DNA from 2 places in the Klebsiella sp. PL-2018 genome. Region 1 is predicted to be linked to the other one. Evidence: predicted binding sites of a transcription regulator. Region 1 holds the regulator's gene; the other holds the start of a gene.

Evidence for each region. Region 1 encodes PurR, which represses purine synthesis genes. Its sites were predicted from a motif close to CANGCAAACGTTTGCNTG; they were not measured.
Region 2: MKleb_RS09260 (amino acid aminotransferase) is a predicted target of PurR. The motif match lies at 1,332-1,349, and genes of this name have one in related genera.

The regions. Positions count from the first base shown of each region.
Region 1 covers NZ_CP077673.1:2,566,364-2,572,334, reverse strand. Annotated here, with positions in the region: gene MKleb_RS11890 (C40 family peptidase) at 1-375, shown strand, start outside; gene sodB (superoxide dismutase [Fe]) at 500-1,081, shown strand; gene MKleb_RS11880 (MFS transporter) at 1,138-2,304, opposite strand; gene MKleb_RS11875 (cytochrome bd-I oxidase subunit CydH) at 2,469-2,558, opposite strand; gene purR (HTH-type transcriptional repressor PurR) at 2,855-3,880, shown strand; gene punR (DNA-binding transcriptional activator PunR) at 3,899-4,810, opposite strand; gene punC (purine nucleoside transporter PunC) at 4,923-5,971, shown strand, end outside.
Region 2 covers NZ_CP077673.1:2,004,435-2,010,405, forward strand. Annotated here, with positions in the region: gene MKleb_RS09255 (MBL fold metallo-hydrolase) at 1-18, shown strand, start outside; gene MKleb_RS09260 (amino acid aminotransferase) at 78-1,268, opposite strand; gene MKleb_RS09265 (porin) at 1,456-2,541, opposite strand; gene asnS (asparagine--tRNA ligase) at 3,133-4,533, opposite strand; gene pncB (nicotinate phosphoribosyltransferase) at 4,837-5,971, opposite strand, start outside.

The sequences.
Region 1 (5,971 bases):
CTGATGGATCAGATTGGCAAACCCTATCGCTGGGGCGGCACCTCTCCGCGTACCGGGTTTGATTGTAGCGGTCTGGTCTATTACGCCTATAAGGACCTGGTTAAAATTCACATTCCGCGCACCGCCAATGAGATGTATCACCTGCGCGACGCCCGTCCGGTGGATCGCGGCGAGCTGCAAAGTGGGGATCTCGTCTTCTTCCGCACCCGCGGGCGCGGCACTGCCGATCACGTCGGGGTTTACGTTGGCAACGGCAAATTTATCCAGTCTCCGCGTACCGGCCGCGATATTCAGATCACCTCATTAAGCGACGATTACTGGGTACGCCACTACGTTGGCGCGCGTCGCGTCATGACGCCGAAAACCATTCGCTAATTGTGCCTTGTCGCTGCGGCGGCAGGGTAACTCTCTCTTTTGCCACATCTTTTAATTTGCTACTATTATTACCCTGCGTAATACATGGTTATTACGCAGGCAAACTATAAAAAGGAGAGTAGCAATGTCGTTCGAATTACCTGCATTACCATATGCAAAAGACGCCCTGGCGCCGCACATTTCCGCAGAAACCCTGGAATACCACTACGGTAAACACCACCAGGCCTACGTCACCAACCTGAATAACCTGATCAAAGGCACCCCGTTTGAAGGCAAAACCCTGGAAGAGATCGTGCGTTCTTCCGATGGCGGCGTTTTTAACAACGCAGCTCAGGTCTGGAACCACACCTTCTACTGGAACTGCCTCGCGCCGAACGCCGGCGGCGAACCGCAAGGCGAACTGGCGGCGGCTATTGCTAAGTCCTTCGGCAGCTTCGCTGATTTCAAAGCCAAATTCACCGACGCAGCGGTAAAAAACTTCGGCGCAGGCTGGACCTGGCTGGTGAAAAACGCCGACGGTAGCCTGGCTATTGTCTCCACCAGCAACGCCGGTACGCCGCTGACCAGCGACGCAACTCCGCTGCTGACCGTGGATGTCTGGGAACACGCTTATTACATCGACTACCGTAACGCCCGTCCGAACTATCTGGAGCACTTCTGGGCGCTGGTAAACTGGAAGTTTGTTGCTGCTAATCTGGCTGCATAAAAGCAAACCGCAGAAGCCTTGCAGCTTCTGCGGTTATTGTATGACTTCACGCAATATTAACGGTTGGCGAACGCCTCTTCCGGCTGCGCCCGGCCGCTGAATAGCACCAGCAGTAGCGCCACGCCTGCGATAATCGCCCCCATCACCGGGACAAAGGCATAGCCCAGGCCGCCAGAGATCACCGCGCCGCCCGCCGCCGCGCCCAGCGCGTTTCCGAGGTTAAAAGCCCCAATATTGACCGATGATGACAGCCCCGGCGCTTCGTGGGCGACGCGCATCACGCGCATCTGCAAAGGCGGCACCACCGCAAAGGTCGCCGCGCCCCAGACCACCATACTGATTGCCGCGCCCACCTGCGATTGCGCCAGCAGCGGGATCGCCAGCATGATAACCATCAGCAGCAGCAGAAAGCCCTTCAGCGTCCCGCTAACGGAACGGTCGGCAAACTTACCGCCAAGGTAGTTACCCAGCGAGAAGCCGACGCCAATCAGCACCAGCATGGCGGTCACAAACAGCGGAGAGGCGTGGGTGATGGTATGCAAAACGGGAGAAATATAGGTATAAAGCGTGAACATCGCCCCTGCCCCCAGTACCGTCGTCAGCAGCGCCGACAGCACCTGCGGACGCATCAGCACGGAAAGCTCCTGCTTGACGTCAGGGCGCTCGCCGGCGCTGCCCTTCGGTAGAGAAAACCACAGACCGATAATCGCAATCACGCCCAGCCCCGCCGTGGCAAGAAACGACATCCGCCAGCCGATGGTTTCGCCCAGCCAGGTCGCCGCGGGAACGCCGCCGATATTCGCTATCGTCAGCCCCATAAACATCGTCGCCACGGCGCTGGCCTGTTTGTGTTTTGGCACAACGCTCGCCGCCACCACTGAACCCAGGCCGAAGAAGGCGCCGTGGTTAAGGCTGGTAATAATGCGCGACAGCAGCAGCGTGGTGTAATCCGGAGCAATGGAAGAGAGTACGTTACCGAGGGTAAAAATCGCCATCAGAAAGATCAGCGCATTTCTGCGCGCGCGGTGGGAGAGCAGCAGAGTCATCAGCGGCGCGCCGACCATCACGCCGATGGCATAGGCGCTAATCAGCATTCCCGCCGCCGGAATCGAAACGTCCACGCCTTTAGCGATAACCGGTAATAGCCCCATCGGGGAGAACTCGGTTGTGCCGATACCAAAGGCACCGATCGCCAGCGCGAGCAGGGGAAAATTGATTTTCATGCAGGGACTCCATCAGGCCGCCTTCCGCGACGGCATCTCATCAGAAGTCAAAAGCATGACATCAATCACAGAAAAACAAAAGTGAACGAAATGGCAAAAGATTTTTGCGAAAATGATAATAATGGCGGAGAGAAAGGGAGAGCGGCCCCTCCCTTATCGCATAATTAGTGCAGTACGGCGGTCAAACCTGCGGCAACAATCAAACCCAGAACAATAATCGTCGTCGTCAGCGAAAACTTTAAATTTGTATCCATCAATTTTTCCCCCTGATTATCCCCACATGAAAAGTGAGCTTGCTCATTTTTACACAGAATAGCGTAAAAATCTTCCGAGATTTAGAGTGATGCACATTTTTGCTCTTCCCCTTTGCCCCAAGATCGGACAAAATCCCACGCTAATTTGAAAGCGTATCGGCCATTGACCCCTTCCTGTCGTTCTGTGTCGTTTTCCCGACGTGATGCCATGCTCAATTTTGGCGCCAGGGTGTGTACAGGCAAACGTTTACGTACCGATAAACAGACGATCAGGTCAAGGTCTGGAGTGAGAAGTAATGGCAACTATTAAAGATGTAGCGAAGCGCGCAAACGTTTCCACTACAACAGTGTCACATGTGATTAACAAAACCCGATTCGTTGCGGAAGAGACGCGCAATGCGGTGTGGGCGGCAATAAAAGAACTGCATTACTCCCCCAGCGCCGTTGCCCGCAGCCTGAAGGTCAATCACACCAAATCTATTGGTCTGCTGGCAACCAGCAGCGAAGCGGCCTATTTCGCTGAGATTATCGAAGCCGTCGAGAAGAGCTGCTTCCAGAAGGGCTACACCCTGATCCTCGGCAACGCGTGGAACGACCCTGAGAAACAGCGCGCCTATCTGTCAATGATGGCGCAGAAACGCGTAGACGGCCTGCTGGTGATGTGCTCCGAGTATCCGGAGTCGGTGTTAAGCATGCTGGAAGAGTATCGTCATATTCCGATGGTAGTGATGGACTGGGGCGAGGCAAAAGCCGACTTCACCGACTCGGTTGTCGATAACGCCTTTGAAGGCGGCTATATCGCCGGGCGCTACCTTATTGAACGCGGGCATCGCGATATCGGCGTGATCCCCGGCCCGCTGGAGCGTAACACCGGCGCAGGCCGGCTGGCAGGTTTTATGAAAGCGATGGAAGAGGCGCATATTAGCGTTCCGGAAAACTGGATTGTGCAGGGCGATTTTGAGCCGGAATCCGGCTACCGCGCCATGCAGCAGATTCTCGGCCAGCATCCTCGCCCAACGGCCATCTTCTGCGGCGGGGATATTATGGCGATGGGCGCCATCTGCGCGGCGGATGAAATGGGTCTGCGCGTGCCGCAGGATATTTCGCTGATCGGTTATGATAACGTGCGCAACGCCCGCTACTTTAGCCCGGCGCTGACCACCATTCATCAGCCTAAAGACTCTCTTGGCGAAGCGGCGTTTAACATGCTGCTGGACCGCATCGTTAATAAGCGTGAAATCTCGCAGTCGATTGAAGTCCACCCTCGCCTGGTCGAGCGCCGTTCCGTGGCCGACGGCCCGTTTGTTGATTATCGCCGTTAACCTTTCCCGCGGCGTCGGTCATTCCGGCGCCCGCAGCCACTCCCGGTTTAGCGTTTCGCTATCGCCAAGGTAATCCAGCAGCCATAGCAGCGCCGGCGAGGCATCGCTTTGCTGCCACGTCAGGCAGCATGCGGCGTCCGGGAAGGGGTTCTCCAGCTCCAGCGCCGTCCATGCGCCGCTATCAAGCCACGGGCGCGCTAAATGCCCGGGAACCATACCGACGCACAGTCCGGCGGAGAGACAGGTTTCTGAGGCATCCCAGTCCGGCACCACCACCCTCTTCTGGTTATCCAGCAGCCAGGTGGTCCGCTTCGGCAGCGAGCGCGAGGTATCCTCCCTGACCAGCGACGGCCAGTTGCGCAGGACGTCATCGCTCAGAGGCCCGGCCATTTTGGCCAGCGGATGGTGGCTCGCGACGACGCAGTCCCAGCTCAGCATTCCCATATCGCGAAAGGCGTAGCGGCCCCCTACCGGAATTGAGCGCGTCGCGCCGATGGCCAGCTCCACGCGACCGTCGGCGAGCGCATCCCAGACGCCGTTGAACACCTCCTGAAAAACAATCAGTTCGACGTCATCAAAATGACGATAGAAATCAACGATCATCTGCCGCATGCGCGTGGGTTTAACGATATTATCCACCGCAATAGAGAGCTGCCCGCGCCAGCCGTTGGCTATCTGCTGGCACTGCTGGCGGGTGATCTGCATTTTTTTGATAACAGAACGCCCCTCCTGTAAAAACCAGACGCCGGCCGGCGTTAATTCCACATCACGATGACGGCGTTCGAACAGCGGTACCGCCAGCCACTCCTCCAGCTGACGCACGGTATAGCTGACGGCCGAGGGTACGCGGTGCAGTTCCTGCGCTGCGGCGCTAAAGCTGCCGTTGCGGGCGACAGCATCGACAACTTCAAGCGAGTATTCGGACCACATTTTCTGCCTGCAAAATTTTTGAATTCACCTGACAAATATTAGCGTTTCACAAGCCTTAATGCACTCCCTACACTCTGCGCCATCGTACCTGCAACAATAAAAAGAGAAGATGATGCAACAACCTGGGAAAGGATTTTTAGTCTGGCTGGCTGGACTCAGCGTACTGGGCTTTCTGGCGACCGATATGTATCTTCCGGCTTTCGCCGCCATGCAACAAGATTTGAACACTTCTGCGGCCTCCGTCAGCGCCAGCCTGAGCCTGTTCCTGGCAGGCTTTGCGCTGGGCCAGCTTTTCTGGGGGCCCCTTTCCGATCGCTATGGCCGCAAGCCGGTGCTGTTGAGCGGGCTGGCCATTTTTGCTATCGGCTGTCTGGGGATGCTGTGGGTTCGCGATGCCAACCTGATGCTCGCGCTGCGATTTATTCAGGCCCTGGGGGTTTGCGCCGCCGCGGTGACCTGGCAGGCGATGGTCACCGATTATTATCCAGCGCAAAGAACCAACCGGATTTTCGCCGCCATTATGCCGCTGGTCGGTTTATCGCCCGCGCTGGCGCCGCTGCTCGGCAGCTGGCTGCTGGTCCATTTTGAATGGCAGGCTATTTTTGCCGTGCTGTTCGCGATTACCCTGCTGCTGATGCTGCCCGCCCTGCGCCTGAAGCCAGCGAACAAACCGGTTGCCAGCGCCCAGCAGAAGCTCACGTTTCTCACCCTGCTGCGCTCACGCGAGTATAGCGGTAACGTGCTCATCTACGCCGCCTGTTCCGCCAGCTTTTTTGCCTGGCTGACGGGGTCGCCGTTTATTCTTCATGAAATGGGCTATGGCCCGACCGTTATCGGCCTGAGCTACGTTCCGCAAACTATCGCGTTTCTGGTGGGCGGTTATGGCTGCCGCGCGGCGCTGCAAAAATGGCAGGGCCAGCAAATTCTGCCCTGGCTGCTGGCTATTTTCGCCCTCAGCGTCGCCGCCACCTGGCTGGTAGGCCTGCGGGAAAACGCCACGCTCGTTGGTTTGATGATTCCGTTCTGCGCCATGGCGGTGGTGAATGGCGGTATTTACCCTATCGTCGTCGCGCAGGCCCTGAAGCCATTCCCGCAGGCGACCGGCCGCGCCGCTGCGCTGCAAAACACCCTGCAGCTTGGCCTCTGTTTCCTTACCAGCCT
Region 2 (5,971 bases), 560 kb from region 1:
GAAATGCCGGTCTGGTGACCGAAGCCAGCATATAAAAAAGGCCGCACATGCGGCCTTTTGTTTGCCCTGCGCTGAGGTTACAGTACGGCAACAATCGCTTCGCACAGCGGCGCCATGTTGTCGGGCGTCATACCGGCGACGTTTATACGTCCGGACGCCACCGCGTAAATTCCGAACTCTTCACGCAGACGCAGTACCTGCTCTTTGGTCAGGCCGCTGAACGAGAACATCCCGTTTTGCTGAATGATGAAAGAGAAATCGCGGCTGGCGCCTTTTTCCTGCAGGGTATTAACGAACAGCAGACGCATACGCTGGATGCGTTGACGCATGTCGGTCAACTCTTGCTCCCAGATGGCGCGCAGCGCGTCATTGCTGAGAATGGTCGCCACTACCGAGGCGCCGTGAGCGGGCGGGTTTGAGTAGTTCGCGCGGATAACCGACTTCATCTGGCTGAAAGCGCGGTCTACCGCTTCCTGGTCAGCGGCGACCAGCGTACAGGCGCCCACGCGCTCGTTGTACAGGCCGAAGTTTTTCGAGTAGGAGCTGGCAACCAGCAGCTCTTTATGCAGAGCGGCGAAAGCGCGCAGGCCTTCAGCATCTTCTTCCAGGCCGCGGGCAAAGCCCTGGTAGGCAAAGTCAAACAGCGGCAGCCAGCCTTTCTCTACGGAGAGCTGCGCCAGCTGTTGCCACTGCTCCAGCGTCGGATCGATGCCGGTTGGGTTATGGCAGCAGCCGTGGAACAGAACCACGTCGCCGGCCTGCGCTTCGTTCAGGCTGGCCAGCAGCCCGTCGAAGTCGAGTTTGTGATTAGCGGCATCGTAGTAGGTGTATTCGCGAACTTCCAGCCCGGCTGAATTGAACACGCTTTTATGGTTCGGCCAGCTGGGGTTGCTCACCCAAATACGTTTAACGTCGGTGTTCTTCGCCAGAAAATCGGCGGCGACGCGCAGGCCACCTGTACCGCCGGGCGTTTGCGCGGTGCGGGCGCGTTTATCATTGATAATTGCGCTTCCTTTCCCGAACAGAAGCTCCTGGGTGCAGCGGCCAAATTCCGGAATACCATCGATACCCAGATAATTTTTAGTGGTTTCATTTTCCAGCAGATACTGCTCTGCTTTTTTCACGCTAGTCAGGACCGGTGTTTTACCCGTTTCATCTTTATAAACACCAATTCCAAGATTAATTTTTGTTGGGCGGTCATCGGCACGAAACAGATCGGCCAGGCCCAGAATTGGGTCGGCAGGGGCGGCGGTAATGTTCTCAAACATGACGAGGTTCCATTGTGATTACTGAAGGGAAATCCGCTATCAGGTTAACGGGAGTTATGTTAATTGCCAACCGTTTGCGACAAAAAGCGAGAAGGTTTTTGAAAGTTACGATCTTCCTCTCAGGAAAGCAGAAAAGCAGGACCGAAGTCCTGCTTTTTAGGCATATCACGAAGGGGTGTACTGCAGATTAGAACTGGTAAACGATACCCACTGCGGCCTGGTCGTCGGTCGCAACGCCAGCGGCTTTGGTGTAATCGTTGTCGTTCAGCTGGTTGAATTTATACGCAGCGTAGACGTTCATGTTTTTGTTGAAGTAGTACCAGGTACCCACTTCGACGTATTTAACCAGGTCAGCATCGCCGCCGGAGAAGCCAGCGCGAGAGCGCAGGTCTTTACCTTTAGTCTGTACGTAGCCGATGGACGGACGCAGGCCGAAGTCGAACTGATACTGAACAACGGCTTCGAAGTTCTGAGTTTTGTTAGCGAAGTAGTTGCCTTCGTTTTCCGGCGTCATGTTGTAAGTCTGAGAGTACATGACCGCAGCATAGACGTTGTTCGCGTCATACTTAGCGGAGGTTGCCCATGCTTCAGCTTTTTCGCCCTGACGGTCAGCTTTCTGATCGCCGCTACGGTTGGAGTTCGCATAGCCTGCAGACAGCGCAATGCCGTTGTCAAACGCGTAGGTTGCCGCGGTGCTGAAGCCGTCGCCGTTTTGTTTCTTAACATCACGGCTAGAAGCGTCGTTTTTACCCTGGTACTGCAGCGCGAAGCTCAGGCCGTCAACCAGACCGAAGAAGTCAGAGTTACGGTAGGTGGCTACGCCGTTGGTACGCGCGGTCATGAAGTTGTCGGTGTAGCTCCAGCCGTCGCCGCCCCATTCAACCAGCATATCGGTTGCCGCTTCAACGTCGTAGATGGCGCCGTAGTTACGACCGTAGTCGAATGAACCGTATTCACCGGCTTTTAAGCCTGCGAAAGCCAGACGAGTTTTGGTGGTCTGTTTACCTTCAACATTGGACGCATCCATGTTGTATTCCCACTGACCGTAGCCGACCAGCTGATCGTTGATCTGGGTTTCGCCTTTCAGGCCGATACGGGCGTAGGTGGTATCATCGCTGCTGGTGTCGCCGTTGGTGGTCCAGACGTGCTCGCCAACCATTTTTCCGTAGAAGTCCAGTTTGTTGCCGTTTTTGTTATAGATTTCTGCAGCGTTAGCTGCACCGGCTACCAGCAGGGCAGGAATTACCGCTGCCAGAATTTTGCGCTTCATCATTATTTATTACCCTCATTTATATTTTTTTATGAACACTTGCCACTGCCGTCAATAAGTTTCGTCAATAAAAATTTACAGAACTATTGATGATAGTTTGGTGTCTGGAGGCATCTTTCCATTCAGAACAACGTTTCGCTAGCCTGAAAATGCTACCAATATCGCATATGAGTAACAAAAGGAAATTCTATGTAACTAAATATGTATTTTTGGGAACTTTGTGAACTCAATCAACATTCCGCCCCTGTTCGCCGATTAAATCACCTGTCTTTATATATCTATATGAATTAATTATGATTAATTTAGATAAGAGAGGGTTTGTGCATTTTACGTCAGCATTTTGCTTTATTTTTATTCAAATCTTGTCGTTGCAAGTTGTGCTGTGACTGGTTAAAAAACGAGCAATATAATCAGCATGTTTGCCAATTTATGAACATAAGGTGCGGTTTTAATTAGCGGTCGCTAATGAAATAGTGCGTAACATAATTGTGAATCAGGATGGTTGATGTTTAAGTTTCCTGATATTCGTTAACGTAAATTGACATAAAAAAAGGCCAGCTTGCGCTGGCCCCGGATGAAAATTGCAGAAAAAAATCAGAAAGTCGCGTTACGCGGGGTCCGCGGGAACGGAATGACGTCGCGAACGTTCTGCACGCCGGTCACGTAGGCGATAAGACGCTCAAAGCCCAGACCGAAACCGGAGTGCGGTACGGTGCCGTAACGGCGCAGGTCGCGATACCACCAGTAGTCTTCTTTATTAAGACCCATTTCCGCCATACGCGCGTCAAGCACGTCCAGGCGCTCTTCACGCTGGGAGCCACCGATAATTTCACCGATGCCCGGCGCCAGAACGTCCATTGCGGCGACGGTTTTACCATCTTCGTTAAGGCGCATATAGAACGCCTTGATGTCTTTCGGGTAGTTTTTCACCACCACCGGGGCTTTAAAGTGCTCTTCCGCCAGATAGCGTTCGTGCTCGGAGGAGAGATCCACGCCCCAGTAGACCGGGTTTTCGAACGACTTACCGCAGTTTTCCAGAATGGTGACCGCGTCAGTGTAATCAACCTGGGCAAAATCAGCGGAAACGAAACGCTGCAGGCGGTCGATAGCGTCTTTATCAACGCGTTCGGCAAAGAACTGCATGTCGTCTGCGCGCTCTTCGAGAACGGCTTTGAAGACGTACTTCAGCATCGCTTCCGCCAGACCTGCCACATCGTTCAGGTTAGCAAAGGCGACTTCCGGCTCCAGCATCCAGAACTCCGCCAGGTGACGGCTGGTGTTGGAGTTTTCCGCACGGAAGGTCGGGCCAAAGGTGTAGATTTTGGACAGCGCGCAGGCGTAGGTTTCGCCGTTCAGCTGGCCGGAAACGGTCAGGAACGACTCTTTGCCGAAGAAGTCTTTATCGAAATCGACTTTGCCCTGTTCGTTGCGCGGCAGGTTTTCCAGATCCAGCGTTGACACGCGGAACATCTCGCCGGCGCCTTCAGTGTCGGAAGCGGTAATCAGCGGAGTCGAAACCCAGAAGAAGCCCTGCTCGTCGAAGAAACGGTGCAGCGCCTGCGCCAGGGTATGGCGAACGCGCGCCACCGCGCCAATCAGGTTGGTGCGCGGGCGCAGGTGGGCAACTTCACGCAGGTACTCGATGCTATGGCGTTTAGCCGCCATCGGATAAGTATCCGGATCTTCCACCCAGCCGCTGACTTCCACGTGGCTGGCCTGGATTTCAAAGCTCTGACCCTGGCCCTGAGATGCCACGACTTTACCGGTCACCACGACCGAGCAGCCGGTGGTCAGGCGCAGCACTTCCTGATTGTAATTGGGAAGAGAATTACTAATAACGGCCTGTACAGGATCAAAGCAGGAACCGTCATAGACGGCGAGGAAAGAAAAGCCAGCTTTAGAATCTCGGCGGGTACGCACCCATCCGCGCACGGTGACTTCGCTGTCAACGGCAACGCGGCCCTGGAGTACGTCGGCTACAGGCACAACGCTCATAATAGTCTCTCTTGTTAGTCCAATAGAAAAATCTGTATTCCCCTGCAACAGGGGGATATCTATGTTACCTGTCATCTTCCATCAGACAAGTAGATTTCGCACAAGAAAGGGGGGTTTTAGGAAATAAATAAGGAGATAGCCTACTTTGCTGCGTGAGAGCCTGATATTCAGAGAGATTCGTTCAGCGCGATGATCCCATGCAGGGCGAACGGGGTTCTTAATGCCTGATAACGTCCCGGGGTGATAAGCGGAGGCGAATAAAAATGCGCCCGTTTTGGCGGACGCATTTTGTCTTTATATGACCTAGCTGGCTTTTTTAACCGGCGGTAGATCGAAGGCTTTGCGCAGGGCGCGGACGAAAGCTTTATCGTGACAAATCGTTTTACCCGGGCTATCCGAAAGTTTCGCCACCGGTTTACCGTTGCACTCCACCAGCTTGATAACAATATTAAGCGGCTTCACCTGGGGAATATCGCAGGTTAAACGCGTGCCGATACCGAAGCTCAGATTCACCCGCGATGAGAAGTGGCGATAGAGATCAACCGCTTTTGTCAGGTCGAGATTATCGGAAAATACCAGCACTTTGCTCAGCGGGTCGATGCCCAGCTTTTTGTAGTGGGCGATAGCCTTCTCGCCCCATTCCACCGGGTCGCCGGAGTCGTGGCGCAGCCCCTGATAGCGGGTCGCGAACTCCGGCCCGAAATCGCGCAGAAAAGCGTCCATCGTAATGCAGTCGGTCAGCGCAATCCCCAGCCGATCGGGATACTCTTCCAGCCAGGCAGCGAGAGCCGCGCGCTGGCTGCTCGCCAGGTTCGGGCTGATCTGCTGATGCGCCTGGAACCATTCGTGAGCCTGGGTCCCCATTGGGGTCAAATTCAAACGCCGCGCCAGATCGTAATTGCTGGTACCGGTGAACCAGGATTCTTGCTGAAGACGCTGAACAATCGCCTGCTGCACCTCGCGGGAGAAGCGGCGGCGGGTACCGAAATCCATCAGGCGGAAGCCCGACATATCGATATCAGCAGTGAGGCGGTTAAAGTCAGTCAGCTTATGCTCAAGGGTGTCCAGCGCGAGATCGACGCTGATTTCCGGCGAGCGATAGCGATGTACCAGCTCGCTTATCACCGCCAGCAGCGGAACTTCCCACATAATAACTTCAAGCCAGGGGCCGGAAAGGCGAATATTCAACTTGCCGTTGTCATTGATGACCGTGACCTGGCGCGGGTCGTAGCGGAAGCCGCGTAGCCACTCGAGATAGTCTGGCGCAAAGAAGGGCAGGCTCGACAACCAGTGATATTCATCGTCCTGCAGTCTCAGGTCGCGCATCGTCTCAACCTGCTCGCGAATCGCATCGGCGTAGATGCCGAGCAGATCGTCCCCGCGGCAGCGGAACTCCGCCGCAACCTGTACATCATTGTAGCGGTGGAAGACAGCCTGC